Regions from separate parts of the Streptomyces sp. NPDC094147 genome, predicted to be linked through region 3. Evidence: riboswitches for the same ligand, from Rfam matches in the RefSeq annotation. Region 3 holds a riboswitch; each other region holds the start of a gene.
What was found. A riboswitch is a leader RNA that binds a small molecule or an ion and turns the genes downstream of it on or off. The one in region 3 is predicted to bind cyclic di-AMP.

Region 1 (5,273 bases), on a different contig from region 3:
ACCGCGGCGTCGTCGAGGATCTCCTCGATGCGCAGCAGCTGGTTGTACTTGGCGACGCGGTCCGAGCGGGCCGGGGCGCCGGTCTTGATCTGACCGCAGTTCACCGCGACGGCGAGGTCGGCGATGGTGACGTCCTCGGTCTCGCCGGAGCGGTGGGACATCATGCACTTGAAGCCGTTGCGCTGGGCCATCTCGACGGCGTCCAGGGTCTCGGTCAGCGAACCGATCTGGTTGACCTTGACGAGCAGGGCGTTGGCGGAGCCCTCCTCGATGCCGCGGGCCAGGCGCTCGGGGTTGGTGACGAAGAGGTCGTCGCCGACGATCTGGACCTTGGAGCCCAGGCGCGAGGTGATGGTGTTCCAGCCGGCCCAGTCGTCCTCGAACAGCGGGTCCTCGATGGAGACCAGCGGGTACGCGGAGACGAGCTCCTCGTAGTACTCGGTCATCTCGGCGGCCGAGCGGGACTTGCCCTCGAACTCGTACTTGCCGTCCTTGTAGAACTCGGACGCGGCGACGTCGAGCGCGAGCGCGATGTCCTTGCCCGGGGCGTAGCCGGCTTCCTTGATGGCCTCAAGGATGAGGTCCAGGGCCGCGCGGTTGGACTCCAGGTTCGGCGCGAAGCCGCCCTCGTCGCCGAGGCCGGTCGACAGGCCCTTGCGCTTCAGGACGCCCTTGAGCGTGTGGTAGACCTCGGCGCCCCAGCGAAGGGCCTCGGAGAAGGACTCCGCGCCGATCGGAGCGATCATGAACTCCTGGATGTCGACGTTGGAGTCCGCGTGGGATCCGCCGTTGAGGATGTTCATCATCGGAACGGGCAGCAGGTGCGCGTTCGGGCCGCCCAGGTAGCGGAACAGCGGCAGGTCGCTGGCCTCGGAGGCGGCGTGCGCGACGGCGAGCGAGACGCCGAGGATGGCGTTGGCGCCGAGCGAGCCCTTGTTGTCGGTGGCGTCCAGGTCGAACATGGCCTGGTCGATCAGGCGCTGCTCGGTGGCGTCGTAGCCGACGAGCTCCGGGCCGATCTGCTCGATGACGGCGAGGACGGCCTTCTCGACACCCTTGCCGCCGTAGCGGTTGGGGTCACCGTCGCGGAGCTCGATGGCCTCGAAGGCACCGGTGGAGGCGCCGGACGGAACTGCAGCACGGCCGGTGCTGCCGTCGTCGAGGCCGACCTCGACCTCGACCGTGGGGTTGCCTCGGGAGTCCAGGATTTCCCGGGCTACGACGACGTCGATGGACGGCACGAGCATCTCCTTCTGGGATGTGACGCTAGATGTGACGCAAGCAGTGCGGGGCCGCGCAGGGGTCGCTGCGGCCTTGCGACAAGAGCCTAACCGGCTCCGGGGCTCCGGCCAGCCGAGTGCCCGCCTCCTGGGACGAAAAAGGGCCCAAGGACCCTGATTCCCTGCCAAAGGTCCGCAGAACTACTGCCGGGTAACAGCCGAAACCCCGGCCCGGCGCGTACGGGGGAATGCGCGCCGGACCGGGGGGACTTGGGGCGGGGCGGACTCAGCTCAGGTGGAGCTTCTGGCCCGGGTAGATCAGGTTGGCGTCCTTGACGACGTCCTTGTTCAGCTCGAACAGCTTCTGCCAGCCGCCCTTGGTGCCGTTGGCGGAAGCGATCTGGCCGAGGGTGTCGCCGGCCTTGACGGTGTACTCGCCGTTGCCCTGCTTGACCGGCTCGGTGCGCTGCTCGCCGCGGGCGGCCTCCGGCGCGGGCTGGGCGCGCTGGGTCTTCTGCTGCGGCTTGGCCTTCGGCTTCGCGGACTGCGACTTCGAGGGGGACGAAGAAGAAGACGAAGAAGAGGAGGACGACGAGGAGCCGGAGGTGTCGACGTTGGCCTTGCTGCCGCCGGAGGTCAGGTTGCCGGCGCCGGCGCAGGACCAGGCGCCCGGACCCTGGATGGCGAGCAGCTTCTCGGCGGCGGCTATCTGCTGGCCCTTGGTGGCCAGGTCGGCGCGGGCGGCGTACTGGGTGCCGCCGGCGGCGGCCCAGGAGGACTGCGAGAACTGCAGGCCGCCGTAGTAGCCGTTGCCGGTGTTGATGGACCAGTTGCCGCCGGACTCGCACTGGGCGACCGCGTCCCAGGTCTGGACGGAGGCGGCGGAGGCCGAGCCGGCCGCCATCAGCGGGGCGGCGACAGCGGCGCCGGTGACGCCGGCCAGCGTGGCGACACGGACGGCCTTGGACGGGCGGCGGTGCTTGCCCTTGCCGGAAAGCAGCATGGAGTTTCTCCTCACCGACGCCTGCGAGGTGAGCTGTCGGGTTCGGGCGTGAGCTGCCCGGCCGAGCGCTGTGGCGCCCGTCTTCACCCCAAGCCGGTCGGCAGTTGCTTCAACTGCCGGGCCCGGCACGTACCTTGGGTCCCCCGCTCCTGCCTACGGCGCATAAGCGTCGACTGTTCCCGTCGGCCGACGGCAGGATTCGGCGTGCTCGGTCGACGGGGCTCGTGGTGACGAGCGAGTCCGACGAAAACACACGCCCCGCCAATGTTCAAAGGCGCCCATCGGGGGAAAATCCCCCCTCCTTGTCGCAACAGAAGGGGCGTTTCCGCAGGTCGGGGGCGGGACGGACGGACCGGGCAGACGGGACACGCCAGTTGAGGCGAAGAGACCCATGTCTCACTTGCACAGAACGGACATACGCCCTCGAACTACCCCTGCTTCGGCACCGAGTTCGGGGCCGTGGCAGCGGCCGCCGCGGCCTTCAGGTCCAGGCTCTGGCCAGGCAGGATGAGGTTCGGGTCGGTGCCGATCAGCTTCTCGTTGGCGTGGTAGAGCGCGGGCCAGCCGCCGTGGATCTTGTTCGCGTCGGCGATGACCGAGAGGTTGTCGCCGGGGCGGACGGTGTACTCGCCGTTCGCGGCGGGGGTGTTGCCGACATCACGTGATCCGCCGTCACCTCGCGAGGCGTGCCGCCCCGCGTCGCGGCTGTCGGTCGAGCCGCCCGGACCGCCGGAGCCGGCCGGGGCGGGCTGTCCGGCCGGGGCGCCGGTAGCGGAGCCGGTGGTGCCGCCCGGCGTCGCGCCCGAGCCCTCCTCCGGCGAGGGCGCCCCGCGGTGCTTGCCGGGGCTCGCCGGGGTGGACGCGGAGGGCGTCGGCGGCTTGGCGGGACCCGCGGGCTTCGTGGCGCCCGTCGAGGGCGCGGCCGGGGCGGTGGAGGCCGCGGGCGTCGGGGCGACGTCGGGCGCCTTGGTCGCCGGAGCGGTCGGCGCGGTGGACGCGGGCGCCCCGGCCGGGTCCGGCGTCGCGGGCAGGCCCGGGTCGACATCGGCCGCGCGGCCGCCCTTGGTGAGCCCGCCGGAGCAGCTGGCGAAGGCCTTGGTGCCCTGGGCCGCGAGCACCTTCTCGGCGATGGCTATCTGCTGGGCGCGGCTGGCGAGGTCGGCGCGCTGGGCGTAGTCCGTACCGCCGAAGGCCTCCCAGGTGTCCTGCGAGAGCTGGAGCCCGCCGTACAGGCCGTTGCCGAAGTCGGCGCTCCACATTCCGCCGGACTCGCAGGCGGCCACCTGGTTCCAGGAGTTCGCGTCCGCGGCGTTCGCGCCGGTCGCGGCGAGCAGCGGAAGCGCGATGGCCGAACCGGTCACCCCTGCCGCGACGACGAGAGCGGGTACCTGGCGGGGTCGACGATGCCGTCCATTCCCGGAGCGCATGGATGAGGCCTTCCGTGTGACTGCTGAGCCGAATGAACGGTGAACGTAGCCGTACTCGAACGCCTGTCACAAGTCGATGCACCCGAGATCACATAAAAGTCACAGTCTTGACGGTCCGTCAGGTGAGGCCGTTCCGTTCGGCGGCGTGAACTCGACCGGCAGGGTGCGCAGTCCTCGCATGATGAGCCCGCCGCGCCAGCGCAAATCGGCAGGTTCCACCGCTAGCCGCAGGTCAGGGAGGCGCTGCAGCAGGGTCGCGAGCGCGGTCCGGCCTTCGAGCCGGGCCAGCGGCGCGCCGATGCAGTAGTGGATGCCGTGGCCGTATCCGAGGTGCTGGTTGTCCCGGCGGCCGAGGTCGAGCGTGTCGGGGTCGGCGAAGCGCTCGGGGTCGCGGTCGGCCGCCGCGAGCACCACGAGCACCGGGTCGCCCGCCGCGATGTCCCGGCCGCCGATCGTCAGCGGTTCGGTGGCGAACCGCCAGGTCGCCAGCTCGACGGGTCCGTCGTAGCGCAGCAGTTCCTCGATGCCGGTCTCCAGGAGACCGCTCTCCCCCGCGCCGATCGAGACCTGGAGCCGCTCGCGCTGCTCCGGGTTGCGCAGCAGGGCGTACACCCCGTTGCCGATCAGATTGACCGTCGTCTCGAATCCGGCGAACAGCAGGATGAAGGCCATCGCGGCGGCCTCGTTCTCCGTCAGGTGCTCGCCGTGGTCGCTGGCCCGGATGAGCCCCGAGATGAGGTCGTCGCCCGGGTTCTCGCGCTTCCTGTGGATGAGCTCGGCGAGGTAGTTGCGCATCTTCTTCACCGACCGGGCGACCCCGCCGCGGGGTCCGCCGCCGTGTCGGATCATCATGCCCGCCCAGTCGCGGAAGTCGTCCTGGTCCTCGCGCGGTACGCCGAGCAGATCGCAGATGGCGTAGATGGGGAGCGGGAAGGCGAAGTCGTGGATGAGGTCGGCCTCGCCCTTCGCCGCGAACGCGTCGATGAGCTGATCCGTCAACTCCTGCACACGCGGCGCGAATTGGGCCACGGTGCGCGGGGTGAACGCCTTCGACACCAGGCGCCGCAGCCGGGTGTGGTCCGGCGGGTCGATGTTGAGTAGATGCGTCATCAGCTCGGCCTTGCGCTCGCCCGGAATGCCCGTCTTGTTTTTGGCGTGGGCCGACTCGTCGTGGTGCGCGGGGTTCTTGGAGAGCCGCTGGTCGGCGAGGGCCTGCTTGGCGTCCCCGTACCGCGTCACCAGCCAGGCCTCGACGCCGCTCGGCAGCTTGGTGCGGTGCACGGGGGCGTGCTCGCGCAGCCAGGCGTAGGCCGGGTACGGATCGGTGGCGAACTCCCAGGTGAAGAGTTCGGGGGCGGGCGGGGTGGGCGACTGGTCGGGCATGTCCTCGACAGTAACCGGCCGGACGGGACGGACTTCCTCAGTCGTCCGGCAACCGCCCCGCGGTGAGGGCGGGTCCGGCCCGCAACAGCCCGGTGGGCTCGGCGAGTTCGGTGCCCGGGGCCCCTGGCGGCGGGGCTACGTCGTCTCCGCCGCCCGGATCGCCGCCCGGTAGGCCCGAGCCGCCGCGCGCAGCGCCGCCTCCGGGTCGACGCCGGACGCCTCCGCCTCGGTCGCCAGCGC
Region 2 (5,273 bases), on a different contig from region 3:
GCCTCCCCTGCCGAGCACTTGGAGCGCCGTGTCGATCGCCGCCTGGGCCGCGGCCTTGCCGGAGCGGTCGACCGGGATCTGCCCGAGCGCGCGGAAGAACGCGGCAGTCGCCCGGCCGGTGAGCCCCGGCGCGGTGAAGTACTCCTGCTTGGCCAGGAAGGTCAGGCGGCGCCTGAGCGTCACCCCCAGCAGGAACTGATCGGTGAACGACTGGTGATTCCCCGCGAGGATCACCGCACCTGCCTCGGGCACCCGCCCGGCCCCTTCGACACACGGGCGGAACAGCCACCGCAGCAGCGGCACCAGCACCACGAGACGGAATGCGTAATAGAACACGTCAGTGAGCCCTCTCCCCAGGTGACCCCCGCGCCGACGCACGCTAGTCACCCCCGGGGATCACCGGGAGAGCGCCTATTGAGCCAGGCCCCCGCTCGCCGAGAGCGAAAACCACCCCTCATCGATCTGTACGTCCTGTACATTTTTTACATCCGGTCGAGGTATCCGGTCGAGGAGAGGTACGTCATGACCCACCGCCCTGCCGCCCGCTACGTCCTGCCCGAGTTCTCGGAGCGCACCGCCTCCGGGGTCCGCACGCTCGATCCGTACTCCAAGCTCTTCGAGGAGCGGATCGTCTTTCTCGGCACCCCGGTCGACGACGCCTCGGCCAACGATGTGATGGCCCAGTTCATGCACCTGGAGCACGCCGACCCCGACCGGGACATCTCGCTCTACATCAACTCCCCCGGCGGCTCGCTCACCGCGATGACCGCGATCCACGACACGATGCAATTCGTCACCTGCGACGTGCAGACGTTCTGCCTGGGTCAGGTGAGTTCGGTGGCCGCGCTGCTGCTCGCGGCCGGGACGCCCGGCAAACGCCTGGTGCAACCGGCCTCCCGGGTGCTCCTCAGGGAGCCCGCGATCGAGGAGCCGCTGCGCGGCCAGCCCTCCGACCTGCAGATCCAGGCCGCCGAACTGCTGCGCGGCCGCACGCTCCTGACCGAGTTGCTCGCCCGGTACACCGGGCGGACCGCGCGGCAGGTGGCCGCCGACATCGAGCGGGACGTGGTCTTCGACGCCGCGGGCGCCGTGGCGTACGGGCTCGCCGACCACGTACTCGAAAGCCGCAAGACCTCGCTGCGCGGACGGTGAACCGCCGTGCTGCCACCGGAACTTCCGCCGCTGCCGGCGCTCACGCGGGCCGAGGCCGAGTTCGTCGACTGCTATCTCGAAGTGGTCGATCTGCTCGGTCGCGTCAATCCGGCGCACGGCCCCGACACCTACGGCGCGCTGCGGGCCGCGCAGGCGCTGGTCGGCCGGACGGCCGCGCTGAAGGACGCGCTCGCCCTGATGCACCTGCGCGGCGAGACCCGGGTGCACGCCCGCACGCTGACCCGCGCCCTGCGGGTGCTGGACGGCGAGCGCCGCACGGGGCGGCTCACGGTGCCGCCGCAGACCACCGGTTGAGGCCGCCGCGCGCAGCGGCGGCGCCCAACGCGCCGACGGGGCCGACGAAACGGACCAGACGGGGTACCCCCGTTCGGCCCACCGCCGACTACGTCCACTGCCCCTTATGAGCTCCTTACAGCGCCTGCACAACGCGCGGAATCGATCGTTCCGTCGCTGGTAGGAGGCTCGTCAGCCCTCCTTCGGGAGGTGCCGAACCACCCGTGTCCACCCGAATCGCCCAGTCGTGAGCACCCTCACACAAAGCCGTTTCGTTACGAAAATATGACAGTCGGTGCGTGAAGATCCCTGGGACGACAAGCCCCCGCCACCGTGGCGGGGCGGTCCGGGCGGACGCCGAGTCCTGCCGCCGCTCCGGACGACTGGTCGACAGGAGTGGACCGGCAGGAGTGGAGGACCCGCGTTCTTCGGGACGGCCGGCCGTCGGCCGTCCCTCGGGGTGAAGCCGTTCAGGCGGCCGGGCGTCTTCGCCGGTCCGAACCCGACAGGTCATCCTTCGCAGGCGGTTTGACGAAGGGTTGCGCATGACCGCGCAGACACATGTCCCGTCTCTGCTGCTCCGCCTGGGCGCCGTCACGGCCCTCACCGTCGCCGTGGCGGGGGGAACCATACTGGCGCCGGGCGCCACACTCGAAGCGCATGCCGCGGCCGTCGCCGCCAGGGCGCTCCACGTGGCCGAATCGAAGAAGGGGTCGCCCTATCAGTACGGGGCCGCCGGACCGCACCGCTTCGACTGCTCCGGGCTCACGCTCTACTCGTTCAAGCAGGCGGGCCACAAGCTGCCCCGCTCGGCCCAGCAGCAGTACAACAGCTCCCGGCATGTCTCCGCCTCCTCCCGCAAAGCCGGAGACCTGGTGTTCTTCCATTCGGCGGGACACGTCTACCACGTGGGGATCTACGCCGGGAACGGGAAGATCTGGCACTCCCCCAAGACCGGCGCGGTGGTCCGCCTCGAACGGATCTGGAGCGGCAGCGTCTTATACGGGCGGGTCGGCTGACCGCCCCGCCGGCGGGGCCGTCCCGATGCGCGCGCCCACGCACCGGGACGGCCCGCGCCCCCAGGGCGGCTCCGGGGCCGGGCAGTGAGCCCCGCTAGCCGCTCTGCACCACTGCCGTCCACGGCAGGGCGATCCAGACCGTCTTGCCGCCGTCCGCGGTGGGTTCGACCGAGAGCCGGCCGCCGCACTCGGCCGCGAGCCAGCGGACGATCACCATGCCCCGGCCGTTGTCCTGCTGGACGGCGGCGGGCAATCGTTTCGGCCAGCGCGGATGACTGTCGGTCACCCCGACCCGCAGCTCCTCCTCGCATTCCAGCTGGACGTCCACGGTGAAGGTGGGTGACTGGCCGAAGGTGTGCTGCACGGCATTGGTGGCGAGTTCGGACACGATGAGCCGGACCGTGTCGCCGGTCTCGTCGTCGGACGGCAGACCCCAATCGGTGAGAACCTCGGCGACGTATCGCCGTGCCGCGGAGACCGAGGCGGGTTCGCTCGGCAGAGTGATTGATGCTTCGAGATGGTCTGCCATGGCGACGCTGTCCCTTTCCCACCCGGGCCGGCCAGAGGACTCCTGGCGGATGAGCGCTCGCGGAGACGAGGTCGGCCTCGGATTGTGCTTCGCGCCAGAGTGCCACTCATCGTGCCGGTCTTGGGTGCCATCCACCAAGATATGCATATATCTGTCGCTCAAAGCGGTGAACTCTGCGGCGACAGAGCGTAATTGGGCTCACACTTACCCATCGCCGAAGGCGCCGGAGGCGAAGGAGACGGCCATGTGGCACGGACCGGCGGTGCACCGCCGCAAGCTGGGCGAGGAACTGCGAGGGCTGCGCGACCGGAAGGGTCTGACGAGCGGGGAGGCGGCCCGCCTGGTCGGCTGGCACCAGTCGAAGGTGAGCCGGATCGAGACCGGCCGCAGCGGCGCGAAGCCCGCGGACGTGGCCCGCCTGCTCGACGCCTACGAGGTGCGAGATCCCCAACTCCGCACACTCCTGGAGGCGTTGGCGGATTCGGCGGACGGCGGCGGGGAGCACTGGGCGCGCGCGTACCGCGGTCTGCTCCCGCCGCAGTACCGGGACTTCATCAGCCTGGAGTCGCAGGCGCGCACGGCGCGCACGCTGGAGACCTCGGTGGTGCCGGGACTGCTGCAGACGCCCGCGTACGCGCGCGCGGTGACCCGGGCCGCGCTCGCGTCCCTGCCGCCGGACAAGGTGGACTCGCTCGTCAAGGTGCGGCTGGCCCGCCAGGAGGTGCTGCGGGGCGATCCGCCGCTCGCGCTCAGCGCGGTGCTCGACGAGGGGGTGCTGCGGCGTCAGGTGGGCGGTCCGGCGGCCATGAGCGATCAGTTACGGCATCTGCTGGCGGCCGCCGCCTGGCCCCACGTCCGGTTACAGGTCATTCCTTTCCGTTACGGCGGCTACGTCGGGCTCACCGGCCCTTTCATTATCTTTTCGTTTCCGGACATTTCAGATCTGGATGTGGTCGTTCTCGACCATTTGACGAGTAGCCTCTATCTCGAACGGAGAGAAGACCTTGAGGCGTACAACGCCGCGTTCCAGACCGTTCAGTCGCTCGCACTCTCCTGCGAGGACTCGTTGGATCTCATCGCCCGGACAGCCCGGGAAGAACCGGGCCGATCCACGGCGAGTGGGGAGGCATGAATGTCCGCACGCCCTGCGCACGTTCCTTCCAGTACATCCCTCCACGGTGCCCGGTGGCGGCGCAGCAGCCGCAGCGTGGGCATGAACAACTGCGTCGAGACGGCCAGGCTCAAGGGCGAGCTGCTGGCCGTGCGCGACTCCCAGCGGATCGAGGGCCCCGCGCTGCTCTTCGGTGACCGGGCCTGGCACGGCTTCATCTCGGCACTCCAGGCAGATAACTGACAGTTCGTCAGGCGGTGGGCGCGGTCCGCAGGATCGTGCCCACCGCCGTGTCGATCTGCCGCTCCGTCAGATCCGCGCGGGCGGTCAGCCGGATCCGCGAGATGCCGTCCGGGACCGACGGCGGCCGGAAGCAGCCGACCACGAGCCCGGCCGCGCGGCAGTCGGCCGCCCAGGCCACCGCCGCCTCCGGCGACGGGGCCCGCACGGAGACCACCGCGGCATCGGGGCGTACCGCGCGGTGCCCCGCGGCGGTGAGGCGTCCGTGCAGTTCGGCGGCGACGGTACGGGCCCGGCCCGCGAGTTCCGGCTCCGCGCGCAGCAGCCGCAGGGCCGCCAGCGCCCCGCCGGCCGAGGCGGGTGCCAGCCCGGTGTCGAAGATGAAGGTGCGGGCCGCGTTCACCAGGTGCCGGATGACCCGGGCGGGGCCGAGGACCGCGCCGCCCTGGCTGCCGAGCGACTTCGACAGGGTGACGGTGGCGACCACGTCGTCCGCGCCCGCGAGTCCGGCCGCGTGCAGCGCGCCGCGTCCGCCCTCGCCGAGCACGCCGAGCCCGTGTGCGTCGTCCACCACCAATGCTGCCCCGAACTCCCGGCAGAAGTGGGCCAGTTGGGACAGCGGGGCGGCGTCGCCGTCCACCGAGAACACCGAGTCCGACACGACGAGGCCGGGTCCGCCATGGGCGTCCAGGGCCTTGCGGACCGCCTCGGGGTCGGCGTGCGGCACGACGTCCGTACCGGCCCGCGCGAGCCGGCAGCCGTCGACGATGGAGGCGTGGTTGCCCGCGTCGGAGACGATCAGCGAGCCGTGGGGGCCGAGCGCGGTGAGCGCGGCCAGGTTCGCCGCGTAACCGGAGGAGAAGACCAGCGCGGCCTCGAAGCCGCAGAACTCGGCGAGTTCGCGCTCCAGTTCCGCGTGCAGCGCGGT
Region 3 (5,273 bases):
ACATAGTCGTGATGGGTGAAGCGGTGCACGTCCTTCGCGGAGAGCCGGGGGTAGGGCGCGAAGAAGCGGTAGTACTTCGACTCGTCCGAGACCTGCTCGTAGAAGGAGACGAGCCGCTCGGCGTCCGCGGTGGTGATGGGCCTGATGCGCGCCGTGCCGCCGTCGCGGAGCACCACGTCGGCCTCCCAGTGAGCGGGGTACGCGGGGTCGGACGCCGTCGTCATACCGAAAGCGTACGGGTCGCGGGGCCATACGGGGCGGGGCACTGTGGGGAGGGCCGAACGGCGGCGGAAGCGGGCCTATGGTCGGTACGAGCACTGCACACCACATGAGAGACTGGTCTAGACAACCGTCAGAGATTTCGAAGGGCAACACCATGGCTGAGCGCCGCGTCAACGTCGGCTGGGCCGAGGGCCTGCACGCCCGCCCCGCGTCCATCTTCGTCCGTGCCGCCACGGCTGCCGGAGTCCCCATGACGATCGCCAAGGCCGACGGCAACCCGGTCAACGCCGCGTCCATGCTCGCGGTGCTCGGTCTGGGCGCGCAGGGCGGCGAGGAGATCGTGCTGGCCTCCGACGCCGAGGGCGCGGACGCCGCGCTCGACCGGCTGGCCAAGCTGGTCGCCGAGGGTCTTGAGGAGCTCCCCGAGACCGTCTGATCCGGTCGGCTTCACAGCGAAGGGCCGCTGATCTCGCATTCGGGGTCGGCGGCCGTTTCGTTTTCGCCGACTGCGCTTCGATGACGGAATTCCGGCATCCACATTTCGGGGCCGGCATTTCGAGGTCCACATTTCGGGCAGCCGAAATACGGCCCAGCGTCGCGCTTTCTTTGTATACGGCCCGGCTGTTAAGTGCGGGCACTCGCCGTGTGTACGGCAGGTTGCGAAGTGCTCACCGCGGCGGGGCGCCGCAGCCGATGGGCGGAAAAGGAACGCTCGGTGTGCAGGGCGGTGAGCGAGCGGGCGCGTTCGGCGTCGCCCCGGGCCACCGCGTCGGTGATGGCGCCGAGTTCGGCCCAGGACTCGCCCGGCCGGACCGGCTGCTCGACCGCGTACATCCAGGCGATCTTGTGCCGCAACTGCGTGAGCAGCGCGATCAGTCCGGGGCTGGCGGAGGCCTGGGCCAGCGTCTCGTGGAACCAGCCGCCCAGCGAGCGCAGGTCCTCGCCCTGGCCGCGCCGGGCCCGTTGCTGACCCAGCCTCACCAGGCCGCGCAGCACTTTGAGATGGGCCTCGGAGCGGCGGCCGGCCGCCCGCGCGGCGGCCAACGGCTCAAGCAGCACCCGCAGTTCGAGGAGGTCGGCGGCCTCCAGCTCGGTGGGCTCGGCCACCCAGGCGCCGGCATGTCTGCGGGTGGTCACGAAGCCCTCGGACTCCAGGGTGCGCAGGGCTTCGCGCACCGGGACGCGGGAGACCCCGTAACGGCGGGCGAGTACGTCCTCGGTGAGCCGGCTGCCGCGCTCCAAGGCGCCCGAGACGATGTCGCCGCGGATCGCCGTGCATACCGAATGCGCCGGAATGCGCATGGCCGAACCTCCGCCTTTATCCCCGCGAAACGCGGTCGAGCGACGCCTGTCGACGGATATCGATGTCCGTCGATGCCTGTTCCGCGACTCTATTCCAGGCTTTGTTAATTCCCGGTGACGGGCCGGAACCAATGGATATCTTTTGGCCAACCGCGAAGGCCCCCGGCAGCGCGCCGGGGGCCTTCGGTGTGCGCGGGGGCCGTCAGACGGAGACGCCGTGCGAGCGAAGGTAGGCGACCGGGTCGATGTCCGAGCCGTAGGTCGGGGCGGTGCGGGCCTCGAAGTGGAGGTGCGGGCCCGTGGTGTTGCCGGTGTTGCCCGACAGCGCGATCTGCCGGCCCGGCTCCACGGACTGGCCCACGGAGACCTGGATGACCGAGAGGTGGCCGTACTGGGTGTACGTGCCGTCGTTCATCCTGATGACTATGTTGTTGCCGTAGGCGCCGCCCCAGCCGGCCTCCACGACGGTGCCCAGGCCCACGGCGTGCACCGAAGTGCCGCTCTCCGCATGGAAGTCGATGCCGGTGTGGGCGCCGGAGGACCACAGGGAACCGCCGGTCTTGTAGCCGGTGGACACATAGCTGTCCGATATGGGGGCGACGAAGGTGTTGAGGCGCTTGCGCTCGGCCTCGCGCGCCGCGCGCTCCTTGGCCTCGCGGTCCGCCTTGGCCCGCTCCTCCGCCTTGCGCTGCGCGGCCGCCTCGGCCTCCGCCTTCGCCCTGGCCTTCACGGCCGCCTGCTTCTGGGCGTCGGCCTGGGCACCGAGCTGCGCGGCGAGGCCGTCGCCGATGACGATGGCCTGGGTCAGGCCGGTCTCGGCGACGCTCGGGGCGGCGGTGGCCGGGGAGGCGAGGGTGCCTACGACTCCGGCGGTGGCGAGGGTGGCGATGCCCGCTATGTTCGCGCTGCGGCGCGTCATACGGCTGGGCGCGCGGTGCTTCCCGGTGGCACGGGTGAACGCCATGAAGTGGCGGTGTCCTTTCCTTCCATCTCGCCTACCGGGTTAGCTGACGGGTTCGGAGCAGGAAGGTCTCCTACGGGCTCCTCCGCGGGCGGAGGCGTCCGATTCACCCCAGGGACTGAGTGGGTCCCCGGCTCCCCTGGCTCGCGCCGTTCGGGGACTCGGCGATCACTGTCCGGTGCCGCGGGCGCGACGGGTGGTGACGGACAGCCGGACCGACGCTAGACGGCCGGTCTTTCAATCACCAAACAGACACCGTGTTTTGTAGCGCACGCCACATGACAGACAGGCAACCTCCCCAACAATCCGGACATTTACGCCCCATAAGGGAGGACCCCGGCGGCGCATTCGCCACCGGGGTCCCTGTGTGCCCAGTTGTCCAGGTGCCTCAATCAGCCCGCGACCACGGTCACTTCACCGATTCCGAGCGCCCTGACCGGCTCCTCGATCTGAGCCGCGTCACCGACGAGAACGGTGACGAGCCGGTCGGCCGGGAAGGCGTTGACGACGGCCGCCGTCGCCTCCACGGTGCCGGTCTCGGCCAGCAGCGCGTACAACTGCGCCTGGTAGTCGTCGGGGAGGAACTGCTCGACCTGGTCGGCCAGCGTCCCGGCGACGGCCGCCGCGGTCTCGTACTTGAGCGGGGCGACGCCCACCAGGTTCTGCACGGCGGTCTCGCGCTCGGCGTCCGTCAGCCCCTCCGCGGCCAGCGTGCGCAGCACCTTCCACAGGTCGTCGAGCGCGGGGCCGGTGTGGGGGGTGTCGACCGAGCCGCTGATGGCGAGCATCGCGGCGCCGCCCTCGGGGCCCGAGCGCAGCACCTGGCCGAAGGCGCGCACGCCGTAGGTGTAGCCCTTCTCCTCGCGCAGTACGCGGTCGAGCCGGGAGGTGAGGGTGCCGCCGAGGCAGTACGTGCCGAGCACCTGGGCCGCCCAGACCCGGTCGTGGCGGTCGGCGCCGATGCGGCCGATGAGCAGCTGGGTCTGGACCGCGCCGGGGCGGTCCACGATGACGACCCGGCCGGTGTCGTCGGCGGTGATCGGCGGGATGGGGCGCGGCTCGGCGGTGTTGCCGCTCCAGTCGCCCAGGGTGTCCGCGAGGACCGCGTCGAGGTCGGTGCCCGACAGGTCGCCGACGATGACGGTGACGGCCGTCGAGGGGCGCACATACGCCTCGTAGAAGGCGCGCACCGCCGCCGTGTCGATCGCGGCGACGGTCTCCTCGGTGCCCTGGCGGGGGCGCGACATGCGCGCGGAGGCCGGGAACAGCTCCTTGGAGAGCTGCTGGGCGGCCCGCCGGGACGGGTTGGCCTGCTCGTGCGGGATCTCGTCGAGCCGGTTGCGCACGAGCCGGTCGACCTCGGAGTCGGCGAACGCGGGGGCCCGCAGCGCCTCGGCGAGCAGCGAGAGCGCCTTGGGGAGCCGGGAGACCGGCACTTCGAGGGAGACCCGGACGCCGGGGTGGTCGGCGTGCGCGTCGATGGTGGCGCCGCACCGCTCCAGTTCGGCGGCGAACTCCTCCGCCGAGTGCTTGTCGGTGCCCTCGGTCAGGGCGCGCGCCATGATCGTGGCGACGCCGTCGAGGCCCTCGGGCTCGGCGTCCAGCGGGGCCGCGAGGAAGATCTCCACGGCGACGACCTGCTGGCCGGGGCGGTGGCAGCGCAGCACCGTGAGGCCGTTGGCGAGGGTGCCTCGCTCGGGGGCCGGGAAGGCCCACGGCTTGGCGGTGCCGGCGGCCGGCTGCGGGTGGAACTCCATGGTCACGACGGCGTCCGTCACTGGGCGGCCTCTTCTTCCTCTTCGTTGCTTGCCTCGGGCGCCGCGATGGGCTCGTACACCAGGACCGCCCGGTTGTCGGGGCGCAGTTTCGCGGCGGCGACCGCCTGTACTTCCTCGGCGGTGATGTCGAGGACGCGGTCGACCGCGGTCAGGGCGAGCTGCGGGTCGCCGAACAGCACGGCGTACCGGCACAGTTCGTCGGCGCGGCCGGCGACCGTGCCGAGCCGGTCGAGCCACTCGCGCTCCAACTGGGCCTGGGCGCGCTCCATCTCCTCCGCGGTCGGCCCCTCGGCGGCGAACCGGGCGAGCTCCTCGTCGACCGCGGCCTCGATGTCGGGGACTTCGACACCGCCGGAGGTCTTGACGTCGAGCCAGCCGAGCGAGGGGGCGCCGGCGAGGCGCAGCAGGCCGAATCCGGCGGCGACGGCGCTCTGGTCGTGGCGGACCAGGCGGTTGTGCAGCCGGGAGGACTCGCCGCCGCCGAGGACGGTCAGCGCCAGGTCGGCGGCGTCGGCCTCGCGGGTGCCGTCGTGCGGCAGCCGGTAGGCGGCCATCAGGGCGCGGGCCGGGACGTCCTCCTCCACGACCTCGCGCAGCTGCCCGCCGATGGTGTCGGGCAGCGCGCCGTCGCGCGGCGGCTGCTTGCCGTCGTGGGTGGGGATGGAGCCGAAGTACTTCTCCACCCACGCCAGGGTCTGCTCGGGGTCGATGTCGCCGACCACCGCGAGCACCGCGTTGTTGGGCGCGTAGTACGTACGGAAGAAGTTCCGGGCGTCTTCGAGGGTCGCCGCGTCCAGGTCGGCCATCGAGCCGATCGGCGTGTGGTGGTAGGGGTGGCCCTCGGGGTAGGCGAGCGCGGTCAGCTTCTCGAAGGCGGTGCCGTAGGGCACGTTGTCGTAGCGCTGGCGGCGCTCGTTCTTGACGACGTCGCGCTGGTTCTCCATCGACTCCTCGTCGAGCGCGGCGAGGAGCGAGCCCATGCGGTCGGCCTCCAGCCAGAGCGCGAGCTC
Region 4 (5,273 bases), on a different contig from region 3:
CGCCGAGGCGACGGTCAGCTCGGAGACCTCGGCGTCGGTGAGCTCCAGGTCGGCGACCGCGAGCAGCGCGGGCAGCTGCTCGACCGTACGGGCCGAAGCGATGGGGGCGGCGACGGTGGGCCGGGCGGCCAGCCAGGCCAGCGCGACCGTGGCGATCTCGGCGCCGCGCTCCTGGGCGATCCGGTCGAGCGCGCCGAGCACCCTGCGGCCCCGATCGGTGTCCACGTACTTGACCGCGCCAGCGGCGCGCTGGCTGTCGACGGTAACGCCCGGCCGGTACTTGCCGGTGAGGAAGCCGGAGGCGAGCGCGAAGTAGGGGACGGCGGCCAGGCCCGCGCGGGAGGCGGTCTCCTGGAGGGCGCCCTCGTAGGTGTCGCGCGAGACCAGGTTGTAGTGCGGCTGGAGCGCCACGTACTTGGCGAGGCCCTCGCGGTCGGAGAAGTCCAGGGATTCCTGGAGCCGCTCCGGGGTGATGTTGGAGGCGGCGATCGCGCGGACCTTGCCGTCCCGGACCAGCTGGTCGAGGGTGGTGATGATCTCCTCGACGGGCACGGAGGGATCGTCGAAGTGCGTGTAGTACAGGTCGATGTAGTCGGTGCCGAGGCGGCGCAGCGACTCCTCGGCGGCGGCCTTGATGGTGTTCGCGGCCAGCCCCTTGTACTGGGGGTGGGAGCCGACCTTGGTGGCGATCACGACATCGGCCCGGTTGCCGCGGGCCGCCGCCCACTTCCCGATGATCGTCTCGGATTCACCGCCGGACAGGCCGGGGACCCAGTGGGCGTAGGCGTCGGCGGTGTCGATGAAGTTGCCGCCGCCCGAGGTGTAGGCGTCGAGGACGGCGAACGACTGGTCCTGGTCGGCGGTCCAGCCGAAGACGTTGCCGCCGAGGGAGAGCGGGAAGACGGACAGGTCGGAGCCGCCGAGCGCACGGAGAGAGGTCATGAGGTGATCAACTCCCGTGCGCCGGGCGGTATTCCGGACCGTTCGGATCAGGGATTGAGCCCCTTGGACTGGAGCCACGCCATCGGGTCGATGCCGGTGCCGTCCGGGGTGTGGACCTCCAGGTGGAGGTGCGGACCCGTGACGTTGCCGGTGGCGCCGATCCGCCCGATGACGTCGCCCGTCGCCACCTTCTGCCCCGCGCTGACCGCGATGGACGACTGGTGGCAGAACCAGAGCTCGCTGCCGTCGTCGAGCGTGAGCACCGTGCGGTAGCCGTACGCACCGGCCCACCCCGCCGACTTGACCGTCGCGGAGTGGATCGCCTTGAGCGGCGTGCCCGTGGGGGCCGCGAAGTCCAGGCCGGTGTGGTGGCCCGAGGACCACATCGAGCCGGCCTCGCCGAACGTGGAGGTGATCGTGTACGAGCCGACCGGCAGCGAGTAGCTCGCGGCCAGCTTGGCCAGCCGCTCCTGCTCCGCCTTCTTCGCCGCGGCCTCCTCGGCCGCCTTCTTCTCGGCCGCGGCCTTGGCGGTCGCCGCGTCCTGCTTGGCCTTGGCCTCGGCCGCGGCCTTTTCGGCGGCGGCCTTCTGCGCGGCCGCCTTCGCCTCGGCCGCGGCGCCCGCCTTCTGCTGCTCGGCCTGCTGGAGGATGCGGGCGCGCAGCGCCTCACCGGCGTCGGTGGCGCCCTGCTCGGCCTCGGCGGTGGAGAGGCCGGTCATGGTCAGCGGGGAGGCGGCGATCTTCTGGTCGGCGCGTGCGGCCTCGGTCTTCGGGGTGTCCGGGGCGTCGTGCGAGACCAGCTCGCCGACGCCGGGCAGCGACCCGAGGTCCGGCAGGTTCTGGGCGAGGGAGTCGGGCAGCGATATGGAGACCGGCGGCTTGGTCTGCGCGGTGGCCATGCCGCCCGCGCCGACCGCGGCGATGACGCCGACGCCGAGCACGGTGGAGCTGCGGGCGAGTCCGCCGCGCTGCTTGGCCACCCGGTGCCGGCCGCGTACCGGGCGTACGGACTCCGCGGTCGGGTCCCACTCCTCCCAGCTCTCGCTGTCGCCGGGCACGTCGCCGTACAGGGAGTCGGGAGGTATCGGGGTGTCGAGGGCAGGCTCGTTGGACGCCACGAGGGCGCGCTCCTTTCCTTCCTTCTCGCCTACCGGGTTAGCTGACGGGTTCGGAGCAGGAAGGTCTCCTACAGGCCCCCGTAAAGGCGCCTGATTCACCCCAAGTTGGTGGTTCCCCGGTTCCCTTTCGGGATTCGGCGCATGCGCGCGGTGCCGCCGTTGCGGCGGCTGGGCCGACCGCGCTGCGTTATCGAACGTTAATAGACACCCGGTCCGGATTCCAAGCCGTTCCCACTGATCGTTAACGGTCCTGGCCTGGACTTAGTACCCACAGCCGGGTCAAAACGGGCGAGTTGACGGCGATTCAGCGCGACTCGCGTCACAGCTGTTTTCTGACGGTGTGTCAAATGTTATGCGCAGGGACACCTTTCGGGCACCCACGGTGACAGCCTCCCGCCGGGCTCATTTCACGATCCTGACGGTGCGGCGGCGCTCGGGCTGGCCCTCGGCGGGCCGGGCCACCGCGAGCAGCGCCATGTCGTCGTTCGTGCCGCCGCCGGTATAGCGCCGTACGTCGTCCACGAGCGCGTCCAGGACCTCCTCCGGGCCGGGGAAGATCGCGCCGCGCAGCCGGGCGCGCGGGTCGTAGAAGACGCCCTGTCCGTCGCGCGCCTCGGACAGGCCGTCCGTGTAGAACAGCAGCGTCGCCCCGGCCGGGAACGGCCGCTCCTCGGACCGGTCCGGCCACACCCCGAGGTCCGCCATGCCGAGCGGCAGCGCGGGCTCGGCCGGGACGAGCATGTCCAGGGCCCCGTCCGGGTACAGCAGCAGCGGCTCGGGGTGGCCCCGGTTCACCAGGCGTACGGTGCCGTCACCGCGCGGGACCTCGGCGAGCACCGCGGTGGTGAACCCCTCGACCGCGTCGAGCCGGTCGCGCCGGGTGCCCTCGCGGGCCAGCGCCCGCTCCAGGCGCTGGGCCACCGCCTCCAGCGAGGACTCCTGCTCGGCGGCCTCCCGGAACGCCCCGATCACCACGGCGACGGCCTCCACCGCCTGGAGCCCCTTTCCCCGTACGTCGCCGACGATGAGCCGCACCCCGTGCGGGGTGTCCTGCACGGCGAACAGGTCCCCGCCGATGAACGCGTCCGCCTGCGCCGCCTCGTACCGCGCGGCGACGTGGAGGCCGCCGATGCGGGCCGCGGGCGTGGGCAGCACGGCGCGCTGCGCGGTCTCCGCGATGACGCGGGCCGAGGCGAGCTGTTCGCCGCTGCGGCGCAGGATGCGGTTGATGACGAGGGCCAGACCGCCCACCGTCAGCACGGTGCACAGCTCGCTGGCGCCTTCGCCGAGGCTGGGGAGGCCGTGTACGAACCAGAGCCCCACGACGGCGAGCACCGAGCCCGCCGCGACGACGGCGGTGGCGCGGGGCGAGTAGAAGGGGGCGGCGACCATCGGGGCGCCCGCGAACAGGGCTGCGGCGGTCAGGTCGGGCGGGGTCGTGGCGTCGAAGACGAAGCCGACGACGATGAGCAGTACGGGTAGCGCCCGTACCAGGCGCCTCTCGCCCTCTGCTTGCTGCCGCACCCGTCCAGCCTGCCCCGTCCGACCGCCGACGGCGACTCCGGAGCGCCCGTGCGGGTGCCGGGGCCGGCGGCGGGGCCCGCCACGATCGGCGACGGACCACAGGATGAGCCCGTCAATGGCGGCGGCAGCGATGCGGACCCGGGCGCCCCCGGCCGCAACTCCCCCTGGTATGGCGGTGGTTAGCCGCCTGGTCGGACCCGCACGGCAGCGCGGCCCAGTCACCGGCGCTCAGCCGGCACCCGCGCCCGGGATCGGCGTACGCCGGAGCCTGCGCACCCGCACCACCACCCCTGACGGGCCCGGCCTCCCCCACCCGGTCGCAACCGCTCAGCCCGACCACGACCGCACAGAGGGCGAGCGCGAGCAGCACGGCGATGCGCCGCACCCCCGCGCTTCTCCCCGGAACCACCGAACGCTCACTCATGGCGCACGCGAGGCTACTCCACGCATGCGCGCCAGGCGGCTCAGCCGTCCGAGAGGTGCCGCTCCGCGTACACCTTCAGGGCATCGCGCACGAATTCCGCCGTGCCCGCGCCGTGCTGGTCGTAGTTGACGCCGAAGCGGGGGTCGTCGACGTACATCTGGCCGAGGCCGCTGACGTACGACCCGGTGACGCTCGTGGTGGTCGACAGCCAGGCGACATGACGACGGGCGATGTCCTGCGCCGCTTCGCCGTCGGCGGGCAGCCCCGCCGCACGGACGCGCCCCCAGTCCCGGGCGATGCCCTCGTGCTCCTCCCGGAACTCCTTCTTCTGCCCCGCGCTGAGCGAGCGCCACCAGCGGTCGCCCTTCTCGTACGCGTCCCGGCCCCAGCGCCGGCTGACCTCCTCCTCGTACTGCGAGTGGTCGAAGCCGTCGAGCACTTCCCCGGCCATGAGCTCTTCCCCTCTCTCGGTCTTGCGCAGGGTGGTCCGCACGGAGGCGATCTGCCGCGCGATGCGGGTGCGCTCCTGTTCCAGGAGGCGCAGATGGGTCCGCAGGGCGACGGCGGGATCGCGTTCGCCCTCCAGCACCTCGCCGATCACGGGCAGCGAGAGCCCGAGCTCCCTCAGGAGCAGAATCCGCTGGAGGCGGAGCAGGGCGTCCTGGCCGTAGTAGCGGTAACCGTTGCTTCCGATCCGGCTCGGAACGAGCAGGCCGAGCTCCCCGTAGTGCCGAAGCGTGCGACTCGTCGTCCCGGCCGTCTTGGCGATCTCCTGGATCGACCACTCCTTGCCGTTCACATCGACCACGCTAGATCTTGACGTTGCGTCAAGGTCAAGGGCGGCTTCGCGGGCCGGGAACGTACCGGGGAACACGAAGAGGCCCGGCACTTGAAAGTGCCGGGCCTCTTCGTTCAGTAGCGGGGACAGGATTTGAACCTGCGACCTCTGGGTTATGAGCCCAGCGAGCTACCGAGCTGCTCCACCCCGCGTCGGTAAACACAACTGTACGCCATTCGGAGGGGTGCTCCGAACCATTTACGGCGCATGGCGCCCGGGGCGCCCCGGGGCCCGGTGACGCCGACGGATGCTGCCCGACCCTGCTGACCGCCCCGCTGGACGAGGGGCAGGCGGTGGAGCCGGCGAAGGTGTTCAAGGCGCTCGGCGACCCCGTGCGACTGCGGCTGCTGTCGATGATCGCCTCCCGGGACGGCGGCGAGGTGTGCGTCTGCGATCTCACCCCCGCCTTCGGCCTCTCGCAGCCGAC

Region 1: it holds a riboswitch for cyclic di-AMP, as region 3 does, so the genes downstream of both, ACIQ8J_RS16710 (transglycosylase family protein) here and ACIQ8J_RS11385 (M23 family metallopeptidase) in region 3, are expected to answer to the same signal.
Region 2: it holds a riboswitch for cyclic di-AMP, as region 3 does, so the genes downstream of both, ACIQ8J_RS12600 (C40 family peptidase) here and ACIQ8J_RS11385 (M23 family metallopeptidase) in region 3, are expected to answer to the same signal.
Region 4: it holds a riboswitch for cyclic di-AMP, as region 3 does, so the genes downstream of both, ACIQ8J_RS13445 (M23 family metallopeptidase) here and ACIQ8J_RS11385 (M23 family metallopeptidase) in region 3, are expected to answer to the same signal.

What each region holds. Positions count from the first base shown of each region.
Region 1 is NZ_JBIWHT010000009.1:162,284-167,556, reverse strand. It holds gene eno (phosphopyruvate hydratase) at 1-1,247, opposite strand, end outside; gene ACIQ8J_RS16710 (transglycosylase family protein) at 1,507-2,223, opposite strand; cyclic di-AMP (ydaO/yuaA leader) riboswitch at 2,227-2,394, opposite strand; gene ACIQ8J_RS16705 (transglycosylase family protein) at 2,652-3,584, opposite strand; gene ACIQ8J_RS16700 (cytochrome P450) at 3,750-5,033, opposite strand; gene ACIQ8J_RS16695 (nucleoside triphosphate pyrophosphohydrolase) at 5,169-5,273, opposite strand, start outside.
Region 2 is NZ_JBIWHT010000006.1:125,344-130,616, reverse strand. It holds gene ACIQ8J_RS12615 (lysophospholipid acyltransferase family protein) at 1-336, opposite strand, end outside; gene ACIQ8J_RS12610 (ATP-dependent Clp protease proteolytic subunit) at 523-1,152, shown strand; gene ACIQ8J_RS12605 (hypothetical protein) at 1,159-1,467, shown strand; cyclic di-AMP (ydaO/yuaA leader) riboswitch at 1,792-1,987, shown strand; gene ACIQ8J_RS12600 (C40 family peptidase) at 1,992-2,465, shown strand; gene ACIQ8J_RS12595 (ATP-binding protein) at 2,560-2,994, opposite strand; gene ACIQ8J_RS12590 (helix-turn-helix domain-containing protein) at 3,239-4,126, shown strand; gene ACIQ8J_RS12585 (DUF397 domain-containing protein) at 4,127-4,348, shown strand; gene ACIQ8J_RS12580 (8-amino-7-oxononanoate synthase) at 4,356-5,273, opposite strand, start outside.
Region 3 is NZ_JBIWHT010000005.1:187,792-193,064, forward strand. It holds gene ACIQ8J_RS11370 (GNAT family N-acetyltransferase) at 1-224, opposite strand, end outside; gene ACIQ8J_RS11375 (HPr family phosphocarrier protein) at 377-658, shown strand; gene ACIQ8J_RS11380 (GntR family transcriptional regulator) at 847-1,524, opposite strand; gene ACIQ8J_RS11385 (M23 family metallopeptidase) at 1,727-2,488, opposite strand; cyclic di-AMP (ydaO/yuaA leader) riboswitch at 2,502-2,662, opposite strand; gene ACIQ8J_RS11390 (M16 family metallopeptidase) at 2,878-4,242, opposite strand; gene ACIQ8J_RS11395 (M16 family metallopeptidase) at 4,260-5,273, opposite strand, start outside.
Region 4 is NZ_JBIWHT010000007.1:20,318-25,590, forward strand. It holds gene ACIQ8J_RS13440 (aldo/keto reductase) at 1-942, opposite strand, end outside; gene ACIQ8J_RS13445 (M23 family metallopeptidase) at 990-2,060, opposite strand; cyclic di-AMP (ydaO/yuaA leader) riboswitch at 2,072-2,210, opposite strand; gene ACIQ8J_RS13450 (PP2C family protein-serine/threonine phosphatase) at 2,463-3,584, opposite strand; gene ACIQ8J_RS13455 (TipAS antibiotic-recognition domain-containing protein) at 4,049-4,807, opposite strand; tRNA gene ACIQ8J_RS13460 (tRNA-Met) at 4,925-4,998, opposite strand; gene ACIQ8J_RS13465 (ArsR/SmtB family transcription factor) at 5,107-5,273, shown strand, end outside.